DNA from 3 places in the Fundidesulfovibrio butyratiphilus genome. Region 1 is predicted to be linked to each of the others. Evidence: riboswitches for the same ligand, from Rfam matches in the RefSeq annotation. Region 1 holds a riboswitch; each other region holds the start of a gene.
What was found. Region 1 has a riboswitch for cobalamin ahead of metE (5-methyltetrahydropteroyltriglutamate--homocysteine S-methyltransferase). Riboswitches for the same ligand answer to the same signal wherever they lie in the genome.

Region 1 (6,500 bases):
CTCGCGCCAGGGCGAACCGGTTTTCCCCGGAGCGTGTTGGGCCGGGAAACGCGCTTTCAACTCCGCATCGGCGGCCAAAATGGCCGCCCAGAGGTGCTTGCAGAGATGCCCGCTCATGAAGTGCGAGCATTCGCAGGACGCCCTGGCCCCCCGGCCGGATCTGCCGTCGTCCGCCAGGTCGACGAGGTACTCTTCCGACCCTTCAACGGTGGCGGCGATGGTCCTGGGGTTGGCTTTTTCCAGCGAGACCCGGCCCAGGCGAAAGTATTCCTCCCCGCGCTTGCGAATGGTGGGCGGAAACATGTGCGCGTAACGGGCTTCCCAGGTGGGGTTCGGATTCGCGGTCGGGGAGAATGGTCGTGGCATGGAGCGGCGTTTCCTCGGGCACTGGCGAAGGGGAGCCGATGTGCGTTTCTCTTGCGCGCATTGTTCTCGGGGAGCCGCTCTTTGTCAATCGGGCGGAAAGTTGGACAGGGCCGGTCACGTCCGGGTCGCACATGCTCGTCGTCACGAATGCGGGGACGCACGGGCGCTTGGCTCGGGGCCTGTCGCCAACGCATCGCATTCGAACGAGGCACCACGCGACAGGAGGCATGGCAAGAACGATTCTTTCCGGCTTTTCATGTCTCGGCAACACAACAGCTCGTATCGGCAAGGTGTTTCTAGAGGCCGGCCTATGAAAACCCGCGCGCTTCCTTTTCGGCCTTCTCGGTCATTTCACCTGATCGACCTGCTTGACGATGGCGGCGGTGATGTTGATGGACGGATCGATGTAGGCGAAACCGTTGACGTCCTGGATGCTGAGCAGGCCGTGGGCTACGTCGGACGCCCCGCCGTCCGGGCTTGAGGTCGCTCAGGGGGGGGCCGGCCGCAGTCCATGCGGAACTTTCGGGCTGACATCCCCGGCGCGGGCGGCGTTGTCCCCCTCTGCCCGCGTCAACGAGCCAACGGGGTCTTCTGGCGTGATGCGGCCGGTCGCCGACGCGCGTCAGCCCTTCGCCATCCCTGCCGGGAGGTTCCTCCTGGTCTGCGGGCACAACCGCGAAAGGACCCGGGCTAGCCGCTTTTCTCCGGCGTCAGGTCGACGAAAAGCAGAACCTGGTCCACGCCTTCAGCCTGTCCGCTGGCCGCACGGGCCAGGGCGATGGTGTCCAGAAGGGCCTGCCGGGCCGGGATTTCCCCGGGGCCCGGCAGGACCAGCCGCCAGGCCACGACCCCGAGAAAGGATCCGGCTGCGGACCAGGCAAGGGCGGCCCTGGCCAGGGCTCTGCACAAGCCCAGGACCTGGGCGTCGCGGCCATGGGCGTAAAGCTCCACGACCACGCCAAGATACTGGCGCAGGTTCGTGTCGAGCGGGGGGCTTTCCAGAAAGGCCGTCATTTCACTTTTGCGTGCAGAGTAGTCGCCCATGGTTCCCTGTCTTGGCCAGGACCGCCGCGCGGTCTGTTACGCTTCCAGAACGTCGGCGATCGCGCACGCCTCCAGCTCGGCGCGCACCGTTCGGGCCGCTTCCACCATGTTGGCCAGGGCGGCCAGGGCCTCGGGCCAGTCCCGGGTCTTGAGGCCGCAGTCGGGGTTGACCCAGAGCCTTTCGGCCGGGATCACTTTTGAGGCCAGGCGCAGAAGCTCGGCCATCTCGCGGGCCGAGGGCACGCGGGGACTGTGGATGTCGTAGACGCCGGGGCCGATCTCGTTGGGGTAGCGAAAGACGCGAAAGGCTTCCAACAGTTCCATGCGGCTGCGGCTGGCCTCGATGCTGATGACGTCGGCGTCCAGGGCCGCGATGGCGTCCACGATCTCGTTGAATTCGCTGTAGCACATGTGGGTGTGCAACTGGGTGGCGTCGCCCACGCCGCTCGAGGCCAAGCGGAAGCAGTCCACGTAGGCCGAAAGGGCCTGGTCCCAGTCCCTGCGGCGCAGGGGCAGTCCCTCGCGCAGGGCCGGTTCGTCCACCTGTATCACGGTCGCGCCGGCGGCCTCCAGGTCCAGCACCTCGTCGCGGATGGCCAGGGCGATCTGGCGGCAGGTCTCGGTCTGGGGCTGGTCGTCGCGCACGAAGCTCCAGCGCAGTATGGTCACGGGGCCGGTGAGCATGCCCTTGACCGGCTTGTCGGTGAGCGACTGGGCGAAGCTGGTCCACTTTACGGTCATGGGCGCGGGACGGCTCACGTCGCCGTGGAGCACGGGCGGCTTGACGCAACGCGCGCCGTAGCTCTGCACCCAGCCGTGTCTGGTGAAACAGAACCCCTTGAGGCGCTCGCCGAAGTATTCCACCATGTCGTTGCGTTCGGGTTCGCCATGCACCAGCACGTCGAGGCCGAGCGTTTCCTGCTTGGCCACCACGTCGCGAATCTCCTCGGCGAGAAAGGCATCGTACTGGCTGTTCGAGACAGTCCCCTGGCGCTGCTTGCTGCGCATGGAACGTATCGCGGCCGTCTGGGGAAACGACCCGATGGTGGTGGTGGGCAGAAGGGGCAGCCGCAGGCGCTCGCGTTGGATCGCGGCCCGCTTGGCGTAGGGGGTCGCGCGCCGGCCCATGTCCGGCGTGAGCGTCCGGACCCTGGTCCGCACGGCCGGGTCATTGGCCAGCGGGCTTGCCCGCCTGGCCCGCCAGGCCCGGCGGTTGTCTTCGAGCCAGCCGTTGTCGCCCGCACCCTGGGCCAGGTTGGCCAGACAGCGCACTTCCCGGCATTTCTGCACGGCGAATGCCATCCAGTCCCGCACCTCGGGGGCCAGGTTGTCCTCACCCTCAAGATCGAAGGGTACATGCAGAAGCGAGCAGGAGGAAGCCACCAGCACACGCGCGTCCCCAAGGATATCCATGGCCCGGCCGATGACGGCCAGGGCCTGGTCGGCTTCCACCCGCCAGACGTTGCGTCCGTCCACCACGCCAAGCGACAGCGAGGTCTCCGGGGGCAGATGCGGCAACAGCGCCTCCAATTGGCCCGGAGCGCGGACCAGATCGAGGTGCAGACCGTTCAGGGGCAGGTCTTCGTAAAAGGCGGCGTTGTGGTCCACGGCCCCGAAATAGGTGGCCAGCAAAAGCTTCGGACGTTTGGTGCGGAGCAGAAGCTCCTCGTAGGTCCGGCGGAAGCGTTCCGCCAGGTCCTGGCGCAAATCGGTGGCCAGCACGGGTTCGTCGAGCTGTATCCATTCGCAGACCCGGCTCAGGTCCTCCAGCACGTCGCCGTAGGCCTCGGCCGCGCGATGGAGCAGGTCCAGGGGATCGACGCCCGGCCGGTCGCCCTTGGCCAGGGCCAGAAAGGTGAGCGGTCCGGGCAGTACGACCTTGACCCGGTGTCCGGCCGCCCTGGCCTCGCGGGCCTGGGTCGCCAGGGCCGAGGCGTCAGGGGCGAAGGCCTGGTCCGGGGCCAGCTCCGGCACGATGTAGTGGTAGTTGGTGTCGAACCACTTGGTCATCTCCATGGCCGGCTGGTCGCCGTATTCGGGACCCGCGCCCCGGGCCATGCGGTAATAAGCGTCCAGGTCGCCGGGAGCGGCGCGGCCGAAACGCGCGGGCGCGGCCCCGAGCAGCAGGGCCGTGTCGAGCATGTGGTCGTAGAGGGAAAAGTCGCCCACAGCCACCAGATCGAGCCCGGCGCGGCGCTGTTCTTCCCAGTGGGCCAGGCGCAGGGCGCGGGCCTGGTCTTCGAGGGCCTGGCGGCCGACTCGGCCGGCGAAAAAGCCCTCCATGGCGGTTTTGAGCTCACGTCGCCGTCCCATGCGGGGAAAACCCAGAACGTGCGTCAACATGATCGTCTCCTTGGTCTTTGGTCGCGAGACCGTGACGGATACCCGCACGGGCCACGGACAAGACCCGGCCCCGGGAAGAGTCCCGGCATGAAAAAACCCGCTTTCCCTAGGGAAAGCGGGCCGACGATCACGCACACGCGCGGCACGGGCCGCACGACGGATCGCCCAGGCCCAGGTCGCGAGGCCCAGTGCGGACGACCTTCGAGGCGTCTTCTGGCTTCCGGCGTCAGGCTACGAGCCTGTGATGTCGGCGGCGTCCTTCCCAGGGACTTGCCCCAGTGGTCGCCGCCTGTTCGACCGGTTACAGCAGCGCGTCTGCGACGGACTTGCACCGTCTTCCGTTTCTCGAAGGATTTCCTCAACTGCGAGTTCTCTGTACGGCCTCTGGCAAAAGGCTGTCAACGGACCCGTGCAGGGAAGTGCGTTTGGGGGGAGTGTTGCGCAACCGCAGGTGTCGTGCGAATGGCGTTGTGCCCTCAGAGGCCGGGAAAGGTCTCGTCGTGGCCGAAAATCAGGTCTCCCCCGACGAGCCAGACTTGGGCCTTGCCTGACAGGCGCACGGTCACTTCCGCGCCCGGGGCCAGGGCCGGCAGATACAGGCCGAACCGGTCGGAAAGGCCGGTCCACTGGCCGCTTTGCATGCCGCGCAGGGAAAACACGTCCTTGCCGTTCACCAGCACTTCCACCCGGTCCGAGGGGCCCGACACCCTGGGGAAGAAGAAGGCCGTATGGAGCGTGTAGCGCATGGGGGCGCTGGAGACGGCCGCGGTTGCCGTGAAGAAGGCCAGGCCCGGCTGATCGGTGCGCGCCGGGCGCAGGAACTGACGACCGGAATCGTCCGGAGACTTGACGCCAAGGTTCTCGGTGCGGACCAGCTTCAAGGGGCACGGCGTCTCTCCCGATCGCGGCCAGCCGTTGGTGAAGTGGATGCGGGGGGCCTGGAGCTTGACGGCATTGGCCAGGGCGACCGCCGGATCGGACACCGGGCAGCCGGACGTGAAGCGACGGAAGGAGGGAACTTGCGCCAGCCCCTTGAATACCTCGCGGGCAAGGAGCAGGTTGCCGAGTTTCGTGAAATGGATGTCGTCGAAATAGAGTTCGCCGGCCCGGTCCGGTGTCTTGGCCAGCCAGGCATCGAAGACCGGCTGGGGATTGATGTGCGTTGCGCCCGTCTCCCCGGCCACTGCGGCGTTGGCCTTGGGGAACCAGAGCTTGCCGAAGAGGTAGAGGGGAGTCGAGGCCTGCCGCAGCACTTCGGCGGCTTCAGGACCAGGATGAGGGGTGGCCAACCAGGGGTAGTTTATGATGCCGAAATCGGTTTGGTGCTCCCGACATTCCCGGGCCATGGTCGTGACGTTGTCCTGGTAGCCGAAAGCCTTGATCTTGGCGGCCATGTCCGTCGGGGAAATTTTCGGCTGGGCGAGCTTGACGCCAAGGTACTTGAGCAGGACGTACAGATTGAGGTGCTTGCCGAGAAAGGCGTCGCCGCGCGCCAGGAGACTCGGTTCGCCGCGGGCGTTGGTGAGCCCCAGGAGCCGTTGTTTCTCTTGGATGAAGGCCAGGGAATCCTCCACCACCGTGCTGCACACGAGGTCGTTGACGGCGTCCATGGTCAGGACCAAGTCGGGACGCAGAGCCAGGAGTTCTTCCTTGAGGCGGATGCGCGAGTGCCAGCTGTGGTAACCCATGACTCCGACGTTGAGCACCTCGAAGCGCAAACCGCATCGGGTGTAGACCAGGGCCAGCAGGTCCTCCAGGATCCAGGGAAAGGCGTTCGTCTTGTCCGCGCCCACGCCGTAGGTGGTTGATCCGCCGAGACAGACGATGCGGTAGACATTGTCGGGCTTTTGCCGGGAAAACGTCCGGCCGGTGGAGTCCTCGAACTTGGAGATGTCCCGGTTTTTTGAGACAAGGCGATAGCCGAGCCGCTCGTCGTACTGGACGATGAAGCGGTCATCTCGGCCGTTTTTTGCGTTGAAGATACGGGTCTCGCTCTGTTTGAGCCCGAAGTGGCCGACCACGACCGAGGCGCCCCATTCCATGAGCCCGAAAAGCGCCAGGTTGCCCAGTATCAGGCAGCAAAAAAAGAGGCATTTGCGGGTCAGGGTCATGGACGATAGTCCTTCGTGCCGGGTCGCGACCTCGAATATCTTGCCCTGCCTCGGGCCGGCGTTACCACCCTGTTCATGGAGTCTCTCCTGTGCTTGACGAAGCCCCTGGCCGCGTCGCGCGGACATATCTACTGGAAAGGGGAGCCGGAATCAAATCGCGATCCGGGACAGCCTGTCATGCCCCTGATGCACACGGCGGCAAGAGGGGAAAGATCTGTCGGTTGAGGCGGGACGGCGTGGCTTTGCAAGAGAGAAAAGTCCGGTTGGGCAGCCGGAGCGCAACCGCAGCGCCCCGGGTCGCCATGACCCAGACGGCCGACACGTCGTCCTCCGGCCGAGGGGCACGGTAGCCGCGTTCCCATTTCTCGCGGGGCTTGCCGGCCTTGGTCAGGGTCACGATTTTTTTCTTGTAGACCACGGCGAAGGGCTGTTCGCCCATCTTGCCCGCCTGGGCCTGAGCTTTGATCTCCTCGCCGGGAATGACCAACCCGCAATCCGGATACGGGCACTTGGCGTCACCCCGAGTGACCGTGCCCTCGGAGTGTTCCGTCGTCTTATGAGCAATCTCAAATTGGCAGATACGGCCAGGAGAGGAGGGGCCGCCGCCGACCTGGGGAAGAATCCGCACTCCGATTC
Region 2 (6,500 bases), on a different contig from region 1:
CGGGTTGGAGCCGAAATTGTTCTTCCCGTGGCGGCGGTAGCAGCCGTGGATCGTGGGGATGAGCAGGGAGTCGCCGATCAGGTTGCAGAAGTGCGCGATGTAGTAGTCCGCGCAGATGGAGAACGTGGAGCTGGGCGGAGGCATGACCAGCTCCAGGGTGGAGCGGCGAAACATCATGCTGCTGGCCGTGGCCCAGACCCAGAATCCCCGCTGAAAGCTCGTCGCGCGCACGTGGCGGAACCGCCCCTTGGACTGGTGATCCATGTGCTGGCCGCCGATGATCTCGCCGGTGGAGCTCATCTGGTACTGGTTCGAACTGGTGAAGGCCACGGTGGGCCCCAGGGTCAGGTGGGCGCGCAGGTGGGCCAGGGCGAAGTCGGGCAACAGCGTGTCGTCGGCGTCCAGCATGACCACGAAACTGCCCGTGGACAGGGCCAGGCCGTCGCGAAAGGCTTCCATTTGGCCACCGTTGGCCGCACGTTCGAGGAGCCGAAAACGCTCCCCGGACCGGTTTTGTTCCAGGAACTCGCGCACCAGGGCCACGCTCTGATCGCACGAGGCGTCGTCCACCACCACGCACTCCCAGTTGTCGTAGGTCTGGGCCAGGACCGAACGCAGACACTCCACGATGTACCGGGCGTAGTTGTAGCTGGTCACGATGAAGCTGACGCGCGGCTTGCGGGCGTGAACCTGGTCCGGGCCGGCGGCGCGTCCGGACGAAAGGGCCTGGGCCTGGCGCATGGCCTGGCCGATCGCGCCGGGCCGGCTCAGCAGATGATGGATCGTCATGAGACGTGCGGTCCTTTGTCCAGGGGGTGCGGGGACGGCGCGTCGCAGGGGCGCGCGTCGCTGTCGGGGGCCGCGGCGAAGCGGGCTTCTATGCGCTCGCGATAGGCCTTTTCGTCCCGCATGTCGGACATGTACCAATTGGGGTCCGGGTTCCAGTCCTTGGCCCGACCCGCGTCGTAGATCCGCACCCGACCGGCCAGGGCCTTGGGCGAGCGGATGGCCAGGAGCGCTTCCAGGTTGCCGGGGCTCACGTCGTCGATCTCTTCGACGCTCGGGCGGCGCTGGAGCGGAATGGCGCAGCCGCAACGGGGGCAGGAGCGCAGTTTTTGCTCCCGGTAGTCCTCGGGCACGCGTCGCCACCAGCCGGGCTCGATAGGCCAGCCCCCGGGGCCGTGGAAAAGCATGTCCAGGCTGGCGGCCACCTCGCAGAAAAACGCCCCCTTGGGCGTGATGGAGGCCGACCAGGTGGTCTGCACCCAGCAGGCGTCGATCAGCCGCCACATTTCGTTTTCGTCGGGCACCATCTCGCGCGCGGCCACGAGCAGGGGTTGGTGCAGGATGCGGTCGGCGCTGTGGTCGTTGCAGAAGAGATGGCCGAAGATTTCGCGCACCAGGGGGCCGTAGCGCCGGCCCAGATCCGCCGGCACGGTGGACCACAGCCCGCGTCGGGTCTTGTCGGGCACGCGTTCGGCCAGGTATTTTGCCATGCGGGCGAATCGGGGATGGAGCAGGGGCTCGCCGCCGATCATGCCCACCATGCCCGGGAAGTCCGCCAGGGAATCCACGGCCCTGCGGAACGTATCCCAGTCCATGAAGAACGGTTTGCGGTGATGGCCGGTGAACCGGGTGCAGTTGGAGCACCGGTTGCGGCAGGCGTTGGTGATGTCGATCTGGATGATGCGCATCCGGGCGAGCGGTATCATGGTCCCTCGTCGGCGCGGGCGCGGACGGAGCCGGTCGGACCTGGACGGCCAGGCGGGCGCGAAACTTGGGCGCGTCCGAACCGTTTCCGCCGCGCTGGGCGCGGGTTGTGGTCGGCGAACCGAAACGAACCGGATGCGGGAGGGCGAAAACGAATCCGCCCGTTCTCCCTGGAGGGAAAACGGGCACGGGGTGATACGACGCGGCGTGGCCGGCAAGCGACGCCCGTCCTGGTCACTCCGGCCCATGTCGCGAGGCTCGGACGCCGACCGTTTCGAGGCGTCTTCTGGCTTGCGGGTCGGTCCCTTCGCGGGACCAGGGTCTCATGGCCGGCATCCTTCCCGGGGCTTACCCAGTGGATGCGGCCGATTCTCCCCGCTTACAGCAGCGCGTCTGCGACGGATTTGCACCGTCTTCCGTTTCTCGAAAGGTCATAAGGCAGACCCTTGGCCAATAGCTCCCGGCCGAAACCGCGTCAAGCCCGGACGCGCGCGCCCGGTTTCAGCCCCTGGCCGGTGCGGCGTTCGGCCAGGTCCGGCGCGGGTCGCGTTAGCAACTTCGTTTTCGCCGCTAACGTTCGGGCTCGATCCCCCTCTTGCCAGTTCCGGCCTGGCGCGTTATCTCATCGCGTGATTATTACGAGCACCCCCCCAAGGAGGACGATACATGTACAGCTATAACGCCCAACAGTCAGCCGCGCGCGCCGAGGTTCTGAGCGCCTTCATGCGCGGCGTCTGCAGCTGGATGGCCGGCGGCCTGGCCCTCACGGCCGTCATGTCCCTGGCCGTGGTTTCCAGTCCGGCCCTGATGCAGGCCATTTTCGGCTCCCCGCTCATCTGGGTGCTGCTCATCGCGGAACTGGGCATGGTGTTCTACCTCTCGGCCCGCGTTTCGCGCATGTCTCCCGGAGCGGCCACCGGCCTGTTCCTGGTCTACAGCGGACTCAACGGCGTCACCCTGGCTCCGATCTTTCTCGTGTACACGGGCTCTTCCATCGCCTCGGCCTTTGCCGTGAGCGCGGGCATGTTCGTGGCCATGAGCGTCTACGGCATGGTCACCAAGCGCGACCTGACCTCCCTGGGCAGCTTTCTTTTCATGGGCCTCATCGGCCTGTTGCTGGCCATGCTGGTCAACGTCTTTCTCAAGAACACGATGATGGATCTCATCATCAGCTGCGTGGGCGTGTTGATCTTCACGGGACTCACCGCCTACGACACCCAGAAGCTCAAGGACATGGGCGACTACGCCCCCATGGACGACGCCGCGGCCCTGCGCCGGGGCTCCATCATGGGCGCGCTCACCCTGTATCTCGACTTCATCAACCTCTTCCTCATGATGCTTCGCCTCTTCGGCTCCAGCCGCGACTAGCACCGAATCGGGCCGGGGACCTGCGGGTTCCCGGCCTTTCTTCCCATGAACGAGCTTCTTGACTGGCAGCGTCGTCTGCGTCCCCTGCTTTCCCTTCCCGCCGGCCTGTACGCTTTGGGGCGTCGGGCCTCGGCTTGGCTGTACCGCAAGCGCCTGCTTCCGTCCTGGAATCCCAAGGCCCCGTGCGTCGGGGTGGGCACCCTGGCCGTGGGGGCGTGGGGAGAAACGCTCGTCTCGGCCTGGATGCTCGGCTGGGCCCGGGCGCGGGGGCTTCGCGCGGCGGCCCTGGTTCATCCCGGATGGGGCGGGCCGAGCGATCCCCCCATGCGCGTGGATGCCGGCACCGACCCCTTTCACTGCGGAGCGCAAGCCGCCCTGCTGGCGCGCTACCGGCCGGAAGCCCTGGTCTATTGCGACCGCAGGCCGGCGCGGGCGGGACGAGCCGCGAAAAAGGCCGCCAATCCCGACTTCTATCTTTTGTGCGGACACTTCAGCGATCTTTCCGCCAGGCGCGGCGCGGACGTGGTGGTCTTGACCCCCCAGGATCTGGACAAGGGCTGGAACCGGCCGCTGCCGGCCGGGTGGTGGAGGGAATCGGCCCAGGCCCTGAATCGAGCGGCGGCCTTTGTGGTGTGCATAAGCCCCGAAGACCTGACCCTGCGCCGCAACCTGGTGGAGCGCAGGCTGGCCAAGTTCGGGAAACCCGTCTTTCCGCTGCACCCGCGCCTGTGGCGTCTGCGTCGCCCCACCACCGGGGAGACCACCGAAACCCTGGACGGCGAGCCCTACATGCTGGTGGCCGGCGACTCCCATCACGACATGGCCGCCAAGGCCGCGCGCGCCTTTTTGGGCCAGGGGCCCCGCTTTCAGATTATCGTGGACGACGCCCACCATTTTACGCCGCAGGACAGGGCCCAGATAGCCCAAGAGGCCACGCGCATGAAAACCCCCCATGTCCTGGCCACTCCCGAGGCCGCCCTGGGGCTGGACCGCGTACCCGGACGCGTGCTGTGGACCTACGACCCCGACGTGGTGATCGGGCCGTGTCTGCTGGGCGGACAGGCCTTCACTCCCTGGTGGGAAACGATCTTTGCGGACCTTGGCTGAGAAGAATGCGTGTTTTTTTCGTCAAGGAGCGCTTAGCGCTCGACTTGGACGGCACTTCTCGGCTAGAGTGTTCACATTTGGCGAAACAGCGTCCATAGGGACGGCTCCTCCTCCCCCTGCACGGAAAGGTGACTTATGAAGAATATGAAACTCGGCCTGAAAATCGGACTTGGCTTCGGGATCCTCATCTTCATCCTGGTTTGTGTCGGGGGGTTGGCCATCCTGAACATGAACGGCGTCGGCAACATGGCCAGCCAGCTCAGCCAGGAAATCGCCCCCCAGGTGGACGTGGCCTCCGCGGTCGAACGCACCGCCCGGGCCATGATGCTTGAAACCCGCATCTACGGCTTCACGGGTGATGAAAAATCCTGGGAAGCCAGCCAGAAAAGGCTCGCCGCTGTGGAACAGGCTCTGGCCGACGCCCGCGCCCTGGCCCAGAAATATCCTCGCCTTGAAGATCTCAAGCGGAACACCGAGAAGGCCACCCAATTGGTGGGCGAATTCCGAAAGCTGCTGGACCAGACCAACGTCATCAACAAGGCCCTGGCGGAAAATCTGGTCACCATGCGTCGGACCGGTGAAACCTACGTGAAGATGGCCGCCGATTTCTACGGCGATCAGGTCGACGCCGCCAACCAGGACATCACATCCAAGTTCGAATCGGGCGTCATGCGGGAGCGGGTGCAGAAACTCTCCTGGATGGAAGAGGTGCTGGTCAAGACCGGCAACATCCGCGTGGCCTTTCTCTACGGCATGGCCAACAAGGATCCGAAGTTCATCCAGGACAACCTCAAGCAATTCGACGAGATCTCCGCCCTGCTGGCCAAGCTGCGCCCGGTGGTGAGGCAGGAGAAGAACATCAAGCAATTGGCGGTGATCACCAGCTCCCTGGCCAGCTACCGCGAGGGAATAAACATCTACGTCAAGAATTTGCAGGCCCTTCAGGATGTGAGCGAAAAGCGCTTGGGCGTGGCCCTCGCCGTCACGGCCGCCGCCAAGGAAACGGCCCTTGCCGGTCTGAAGCAGACCACGGAAGGCACGGCTCTGGCCGTGGAAAAGCTTTCCTCGGCCGTCACCAGCGTGAGCATCGGCTTGGTTTTGGCCTTGATCCTGGGCGTGGTGGTGGCCGTGGTCATCACCAGGGGCATCACCGGTCCGGTGGCCCTGGGCGTGGCCTTTGCCCAGCGCATGAGCGAAGGCGACCTCACCCAGCGGCTCGACGTCAATCAGAAGGACGAGATCGGCATGCTGGCCGAGGCCTTGCGCCAGATGACCAAACGCCTCTCCGAGGTGATGGAGGAAATCTCCGAAGGCGCGGACAACGTGGCCTCGGGTTCCACCGAGTTGTCGGCCACGGCCGAGTCCCTGTCCCAGGGAGCTTCCGAGCAGGCGGCCAGCGTCGAGGAAGTTTCCTCCTCGATGGAAGAAATGGCCTCCAACATCCAGCAGAACGCCGACAACGCCGTGCAGACCGAAGCCATGGCCCTCAAGGCCGCCCGTGACGCGGAGCAGGGCGGTCAGGCCGTCGCCCAGACCGTGGATGCCATGAAGCAGATCGCGGAAAAGATTTCCATCATCGAAGAGATCGCCCGCCAGACCAACCTGCTGGCCCTGAACGCGGCCATCGAGGCCGCGCGCGCCGGCGAGCACGGCAAGGGGTTCGCCGTGGTGGCCGCCGAAGTGCGCAAACTGGCGGAACGCTCCGGTCTGGCCGCCGCCGAGATTTCGGGCCTGTCCTCCCAGTCCGTGGCCGTGGCCGAGCAGGCCGGCGTCATGCTGGCCGCCATCGTGCCGGACATCAAACGCACGGCTGAACTCGTGCAGGAAATCGCCGCCGCCTCCCGGGAACAGAACGCCGGGTCCGACCAGATCAACAAGGCCGTGCAGCAACTCGACCAGGTGGTGCAGCAGAACGCTTCCGCCTCCGAGGAAATGGCCTCCACGTCCGAAGAGCTTTCCAGCCAGGCCGAGCAGCTCCTGGCGACCATCGGCTTTTTCAAGCTCAACACCACCGGCCGCAGGCGTCAGCCCAAGGCCCTGATGGCGTCCCACTCGGACTACAAGCCCGTCAAGGCCAAGTCCGCCGCGCCCAAGAAGTCCGGCGGGGCCAAGATCAATCTGGACCTCGGCTCGGCCGATGACGACGATTTCGAGAAATTCTAGCGGGACAGGGTCATGAGCGACAGCGCCAACCAATACCTCACGTTCACTCTGGGCGAAGAAATCTTCGCCCTGGACATCGCCTCGGTGCGCGAGGTGCTCGAATACACCCCGATCACCAAGGTCCCCAGGACCCAGGAACATATTCGGGGAGT
Region 3 (6,500 bases), on a different contig from region 1:
CCTGACGGCCTCGGCCACGTCTTGGATGCGTCGTCGCATGGACAAGGACAGGGCTTCGGCCTGGGGCTTGGCGTCCAACAGGTCCCCCACCCGGAGGATGGAGCGCGACACCGCGTCCAGATCGGTCGTGTCCAGGAGTTCGACCCGGAGTCCGAGTTCGCGCAATCTTTGGACACAGCCGGGAGGGGTCATGCCGGTAACGCCCAGGCACAGGTCCGGGGTCAGGGCCAGGATGCGTTCTACGTCGGGATCGGCATAAGAGCCTACCCTGGGCAGACGCGCCGCCGCCTCGGGAGAGTCGCTGAACGCGGCGGCCCCGACCAGACGGTCGGCCTGACCCAGCGCGCAGGCTATTTCGGCCACGCTGGGCGCCAGGCAGACCACCCGAAGGGGAAAACCGGGGGCGGCGGCGACCGTTTGGGCCGGCTTGGCCCGGACATGGGGCGGCGCTTGGGCGTCCGCGGGTTGCCAGGGCGAAGCGGCGAACGCGCGTCCGGCTTCTCCTGGACCGGCCAGGAGCAGGAACAGGAACAGGGTGTGGGCCGTCACGAGCAGCCGAACGGCCGAGGGGACCGGTGACCGGAACACCGGCGGAGACGTGGACACGCGAGGGCGCGCGGGCAAATAACCGGCGGTCACGTCCGTCTCCGAATGGCGATGCGCAGGGCGTGCATGGCCGTGCGGGCCAGAATTTCGCCCAGGGGAACGTGCTTGCCGCAGAACCGGTGGACGGAGCCCGGTCCACTGGCCACCACGGTGCAGTCCGTACCTGTTCCTGTGGCGGGCCGCCCCGTCAGGGTGCTGGTGATGTTTTGCTCGCCGAGAATTGCGGCCTTGGCCTCGGTGAGGATCATGAGGGCTTCGGCCAGGGCCGCGTCGGTCAAGTGGGCGTCGGTGACGGCCAGGATGTTTATCGTCCCGGCGGGCGGGGTGGTTCCGTCCGGCCGCCAGTCCGCCGGATCACCGGCCCGCCTGGCATTGGCCAGCCCGGCGGTCACGGCCACGCTGACCCGCGTTTCGCCCGCGCACAGGCTCGCCGTGCCGAGGGTCCCCAATTCGGCAGCGGTCATGAGTCCGACGCTGGGTCCGCTCCAGCCCTGGGCCTTGGCGTAGTCGGCCAGGGTGCGTTGCGGCGGGGCGAAGCCCCGGGTGCGCCCGGCCAGGTTGGCTCCCACCTTGAGGATGAAGAGCCGCGTGGCCCGGGACAACCCGCCGCACAGGGGGGCGTTGCCGCACGTGCGCCAGAGCCCGGGCAGGGTGAGGCACACGTGACCGGGGCCGCGTTCCAGAACAAGCCCGCCGGGCCCGGCGGTCACCAGGGGAGGCCCCGCCGCCAAGGCGGGGCTTTGTCTAGAACGCATAGCGCAGTCCGACGCTGAAGGTTCTGCCCGGCATGGGATAGCCGCGAACGTAGCTGTAGCGTTCGTCGGCGATGTTGTTCACGGAGATCGAGGCTTCCAGCTTTTCTACGGGGCGGTACGAGAGCTTGGCGTTGAAGACGAAGAAGGGGTCCTTGTCCACCACGTTGCCGTAGGCCGGGGAATAGGGGTTGAAGTCCTGCACCTTTTGATCGCCCTGCCACTGGGCGGAGAGGTCAAGGCGCAGGGTTTCGTTCCAGCCGATTTGCAGGCCGGGGGTCAGGGTGTAGCGCGAAAGCCCGAGCACCGTGTCCGTGCCGCGCGCGTTGACCAGGGTGTCGTCGAGCTCGGCGCGTTCGAAGAACCAGATCCAGTTGAGCGACGGCGTAAGGCTGAAACGATTGGTTCCGGCGTCGAACGTGTGGGTGTAGCGCACGAAGCCTTCCAGGCCGGAGAGCCGCCAACCCGAGGAGTTCACCCATGTCTGGGACGCGGTTGCGGGCAGGGTGGCCGTGGTGATGGCGTCGTTGTAGGCGGTGTTGAAGTAGGTCCCCGAGAATTCCAGTCCGTTCCAGGTCACGTCCGCGCCGGCCTCGCCGGTGACGCTGGTTTCGGGCTTGAGGCCCGAATTGCCCAAATACCACGTGCCCCACTGCTGAAAGCGTCCGCTGAACTTGTAGGCGTCGGGCGGGGTGAAGGCCGAGCCGGCCGTGGCGCGCAGGGTCAACCAGTCAGTGGCGTTCCAGTTCGCGCCGAATCGCCAGCTCAGGTGATCCATGGTCTTGTCCCGCGAAACCACGTCGCAGAGCACGGTGTTGCCGTTTATGCGCAGCTGGTAGTTGTCGTATCGCAGTCCGCCAAGCAGCGTGATGTCGCCCAGAGTGAGCTTTTCCTCCCCATAGGCGGCCCAGTTCGCGTAGCGGGAATCCGGTGCATAGACCCCGTCCCCGTCGCGTTTTTCCTCGGTGTTCTGGTATCGCGCGCCCAGGGTGAAACGGCCGAACGAAAAGGTGGGCACGGTGACGCGTCCGTCCAGGCCGATCTGATCGGTATTGAACTTCGAGCTGTCGTAATAGGGCGTGTCGGTGTTGTCGTACTCGTGCCGGTTGGCCCAGAAAGCCAGCCGCCAGTCCACGTCGACGGCGCTGGAGCCGCCGGTGTAGGTGGCGGCGAAATTCTTGAGCACGTCGTCCACCTTGGCGCTGGGGGTGCGCGAATAGACCGGGCCGGGATCCCCCACGTCGTAGGCGTTGAAGAAGTTGGCCATCAGGTGGAGGGCGTGTCCTTCGACGGGACGAATGGTCACCGTGCCCGAGGCCGCGCCGTCGTGGTAGGCGGTGTTGGGGTAGCGCCATCCGCCGCTGGCGTCGTAGGCGTCGACGCTGGTGACGCGTCCGGCCAGGCTGGCTCCCAGCGAGCCGTTTTCCAATCCGCCCTGGATGTCGGCCCGGGGCTCGACGCGGTTGAAGCTACCGTAGCGGACTTCCGCCGCGCCCGAGGGTTTGCCCTTGCCGCGCCGGGTGATCACGTTGATGACCCCGCCCATGGCCGAAGCGCCGTAGAGCACCGAACCCGGTCCGCGCATGACCTCCACCCGCTCCACGTTGCCCAGGGGGATGAGCGCCAGGTTGCCCGTGGCCACGGGGTTGCCGTCCACCAGAACCAGGGTTTTGGCGTCCATGTTGGCCCCGGGCGAGGCGTAGGTGTCGAAGCCGCGCAGCTTGGCGCTGGAATAGGCCCCGGGGTACTTGGTCACCGAGGCCGGAACCTTGAGGGCGACGAGATCGTCCAGTGTGGAAGCCCCGAGTTCGTCGATGGCTTTTCGATCGATGACCTGGACGTGGACCGGGGTCTGGGTGCTGGCCGAGGGCTCGGCCGTGGCCGTGACCACCATTTCCGGCAGTTCGCGTGGTTGTCCGCCACGATCTTCGGCCAGGGCCGCGCTGGCCGAAAAAAGAAGCAGAGAAAGGACTAACGCCGCACAACGCATAAAAAAACCTCCTTCTTCATCGGGTTGAAGAGGAGGCTTCGAGGAGGGAACGGACGAAAAGCCCCATCCGTCTTCGGAAAGGGGACGCGTCCGCGTTTCGGCTTGGCCTCGAAGCCTACGACACGCTGTCGCAGGCTGGTTTCCCGGCTTAAGGATCGTTCTACTCGCCGCACCTTCCCATCCGCGCCCTGGCGGACAGTGGCGTCACGCGGCTTTCGTCCCCTCTTACGGTTGCGGGCCAGCGCCGGACTTTCACCGGACTTCCCATTTCGCCTCATGGATATTGAGGACCTGCGACGTTGGCAGTGGCCCTACAACCGGGAGTGCGCCCTGTCAAGGCGAGGCCCGAAGGGGCGCGCGACCCGTATTGCGGGCTGCGGTCCTGTTCGGGGAGCGGCGCGCCGCTCCTGTTTTTCAGACGCACATCGGGAATGCGCGGACCCGGTGGCGCAGGATCTTCGCGCGGTCACGGTTTTGTTGTTATTTCGTTCGCCGGCCCTTCGTGGGGCTTTGGTGGGGCGGAGGGAGGCCCGGAGTCTGACAAATAGGCGGGAAAAGTCTCTCCTTTCGGTTGGGTTCGGCTTCCAGGCGAGGTCGCGGGGCGAAGTGCCAAGAAAAACGATAGTATGACACGCCTTGACCTGATTCAAGGAACGAGTTAAAAAATTCACAAGAAGATGGAGTCGTTCAAAATTGGTGTTGGCAGCCGCTGACTCCTGCCGCTGACAAAACGGTAGGAGTTTTTTCAATTTCAATCTGACTGATCATTTTTGTCTTGGGGGAGGTCGTATGTCACCCATTTTTCGTGTCCAGGGCGTATTGTCTGCTGTTACTTCGGCAATAAAGCAATGCAAGAGAGTCCGCTTTGGAAAACCAGTGAAGATCCTGCTGGTCGTCCTGTTGCTCGTCTGCCTTTATTATGGTGTTGGGCAAATTTCAGGACGTGTCAATTCGGAATATCTTCCCGAGCATGAACTTGCTTCCGGGAAAAGTCACATCATACAAACGATGAGTGACATGATCGAGCGCGAACTCGATACCGGATGGGCTCCCAGCGCACTGGTGTCTCCAATCAGAATGCGCCTGGACGTGAAGGCTTTTCAAAGGGGCGAGCATTTTGTTCTTCGGAGAATGAGCCAGCACATACCTCATCTGTTCAGAATCGGAGCTGAAAGCCCCGCGGGAGCGGAGTTGCTCGACGCAGCCGACGATTTCAATAGAAGCCCTGATTCGTGGTCTCTTTTCAGTGAAGATGACAGCAGGGACCGTTTTGCCCAGGGATTGAACCGCTACAAGTCTTTTAATGACCGCCTGGGAAAGGGAGAAATTCCCCAGTTGAGTCCGAGAAGCGATCAGCTGGAAGATATCATCAATGAGATGAATGCGATACTCAGTTCAGAGTACACGCGCTTGAGAAACGTGTACAGGGAAGGAAATTACGTGTGGAACGTCAGGGGCGCGTTTTATCATGCCCAGGGCGTTGTCTACGCCACGAGTGAATTGTTCAAGGCCATACAGCACGATTTTCAGCCCGTGTTGGAACGGCAGTCCGCTGTCAATACGATGAATATTTTGATTGAAACATCAGGCGGCAGTGTCGGGGAAAAGCCGGCCCTTGTCCTCAATTTCAGCGGGTTTGGCGTGCTGGGAGGAAACATTCATGCGCTGATGGGCACTATTTCCGATACGCTTGTCCAGCTTAACGCCTTGCGAGACGCCATCGCCAGGGGGACCGGCAGCGGAGTGGGGAGCAGACCGTAGCGATTCATAGCAATCCCGATTGGATGTGTCGTCAAGAGGACGTCAGGCCCGGGGCGCGTTGTGTTTGCGCCAGGACTTGACGTCCTTTTGCGTTTGCAAGCGGGGATGTCGGGCGTGCGGCGGTGGATCACGTTGTCCTGGCCCGACGGCAATGAAACGCCCATGTTCGGTCGACACCTTCGGACAATCGCCTTCTGTCCCCGCTGCTCGCATCGGCAATAGAACGTGGGACAAGAGTGGAAACGACGAGCCGAATCGCTCGCACATCAGTGTCTTGCGACACTTGGTTCTGGTTCTAGGCTGAGCCGGGATATGTCGGGAGAATGTGGGATTTAATGGGACGCCAGCCCAATGATTGCGCCAACTTGGCCAGCGCCTGGCAAAGCGTTTTCGGCCTGGGCGCGCGAAAGTTGCTTTTGCACGTTTTTGCCCAGGCCGAGGCCAAAACGACAGTTGCTTTTGCACAAGCGCGCCCAGGCCTCATGCCGCTTCTCCAGGCAAAACGACAATCGTATATACGAAATCCATTCGCATTGTTTATTGAAAGCTCGCGTGTATTTCCGTAGGCATAGATAGCTACGATTCTCATCGCCTCACAATGGTCAATAGACATCTTCTGGTTACGCGATTTTCCTGGCCGATTCATCCTGCATCACCTCGGTAGAGCCCTTGTCTGGCGCGGCTCGGGCCTCAAGCCTGGCCAATTCCACGCGTAGGTCGGCATTCTGCTTGAGCAGTTCCCGGTTCTCCTGCCGAAGCTCCCGGTTCTCACCCCGCAGTTCCCGGTTCTCTTGGCGCAGGGCATTGATCTCGCTCGTCGGGTCAACACCCGCTGGCTCAATGGCCGTTGTGGCGTTGGGGGCAGGCGTTGTTTGGTCGCTGCCTACGGTGACTGGGCCATCGCCAAATAGAAGCCATTTGGGCTCTACACCAAAGGCGAGGCAGATTTGCCTGGCAGCAACCAAATCCGGTTCAGATTCCCCACGTTCATACCTTCCTAACGTATTTTTGTGAATCCCAGCCACCTGAGCGAACTCGGCTTGGGTTCGCTTACCGCGAATAAATTTCAGACGTGCGGCTGTCGTTGAGGGGGTGTCCAAGTTTGCCTCCCGAAGTTGGACAGGAAGTCGGACACGCCATTTTTTACCAACACATTGAAATAGTGTTGGAAAAAATTTTTCCCGTTTTTTTAACTTGGACACAAAAAACGAATTGACCAACTACCAAAAACGGGGCAAGAAAGTCCTGCGGGCGGTGCCAAAAAAACATTGCCAAATTACACCTTGAGTCTACCGCCCGCGAAAACCTGGGTCAACGTCAATCGGAACACCAAAAATTGACGCCGACCCGCTGGGTGGGACCGATGAGGCAGATGAGCTTGTTCGAGGGCG

Region 2: it holds a riboswitch for cobalamin, as region 1 does, so the genes downstream of both, ACYQ01_RS07590 (radical SAM protein) here and metE (5-methyltetrahydropteroyltriglutamate--homocysteine S-methyltransferase) in region 1, are expected to answer to the same signal.
Region 3: it holds a riboswitch for cobalamin, as region 1 does, so the genes downstream of both, ACYQ01_RS16280 (TonB-dependent receptor plug domain-containing protein) here and metE (5-methyltetrahydropteroyltriglutamate--homocysteine S-methyltransferase) in region 1, are expected to answer to the same signal.

What each region holds. Positions count from the first base shown of each region.
Region 1 is NZ_BAAHXA010000002.1:448,802-455,301, forward strand. It holds gene ACYQ01_RS13005 (DEAD/DEAH box helicase) at 1-366, opposite strand, end outside; gene ACYQ01_RS13010 (hypothetical protein) at 1,057-1,410, opposite strand; gene metE (5-methyltetrahydropteroyltriglutamate--homocysteine S-methyltransferase) at 1,447-3,753, opposite strand; cobalamin riboswitch at 3,942-4,129, opposite strand; gene ACYQ01_RS13020 (SGNH/GDSL hydrolase family protein) at 4,230-5,864, opposite strand; gene ACYQ01_RS13025 (hypothetical protein) at 6,040-6,500, opposite strand, start outside.
Region 2 is NZ_BAAHXA010000001.1:1,602,117-1,608,616, reverse strand. It holds gene ACYQ01_RS07595 (glycosyltransferase family 2 protein) at 1-789, opposite strand, end outside; gene ACYQ01_RS07590 (radical SAM protein) at 786-1,712, opposite strand; cobalamin riboswitch at 1,992-2,128, opposite strand; gene ACYQ01_RS07585 (Bax inhibitor-1/YccA family protein) at 2,377-3,078, shown strand; gene ACYQ01_RS07580 (tetraacyldisaccharide 4'-kinase) at 3,124-4,185, shown strand; gene ACYQ01_RS07575 (methyl-accepting chemotaxis protein) at 4,321-6,348, shown strand; gene ACYQ01_RS07570 (chemotaxis protein CheW) at 6,361-6,500, shown strand, end outside.
Region 3 is NZ_BAAHXA010000003.1:14,667-21,166, reverse strand. It holds gene ACYQ01_RS16290 (ABC transporter substrate-binding protein) at 1-639, opposite strand, end outside; gene ACYQ01_RS16285 (adenosylcobinamide amidohydrolase) at 636-1,361, opposite strand; gene ACYQ01_RS16280 (TonB-dependent receptor plug domain-containing protein) at 1,351-3,348, opposite strand; cobalamin riboswitch at 3,465-3,658, opposite strand; gene ACYQ01_RS16275 (DUF2333 family protein) at 4,225-5,109, shown strand; gene ACYQ01_RS16270 (helix-turn-helix domain-containing protein) at 5,730-6,209, opposite strand; gene ACYQ01_RS16265 (hypothetical protein) at 6,482-6,500, shown strand, end outside.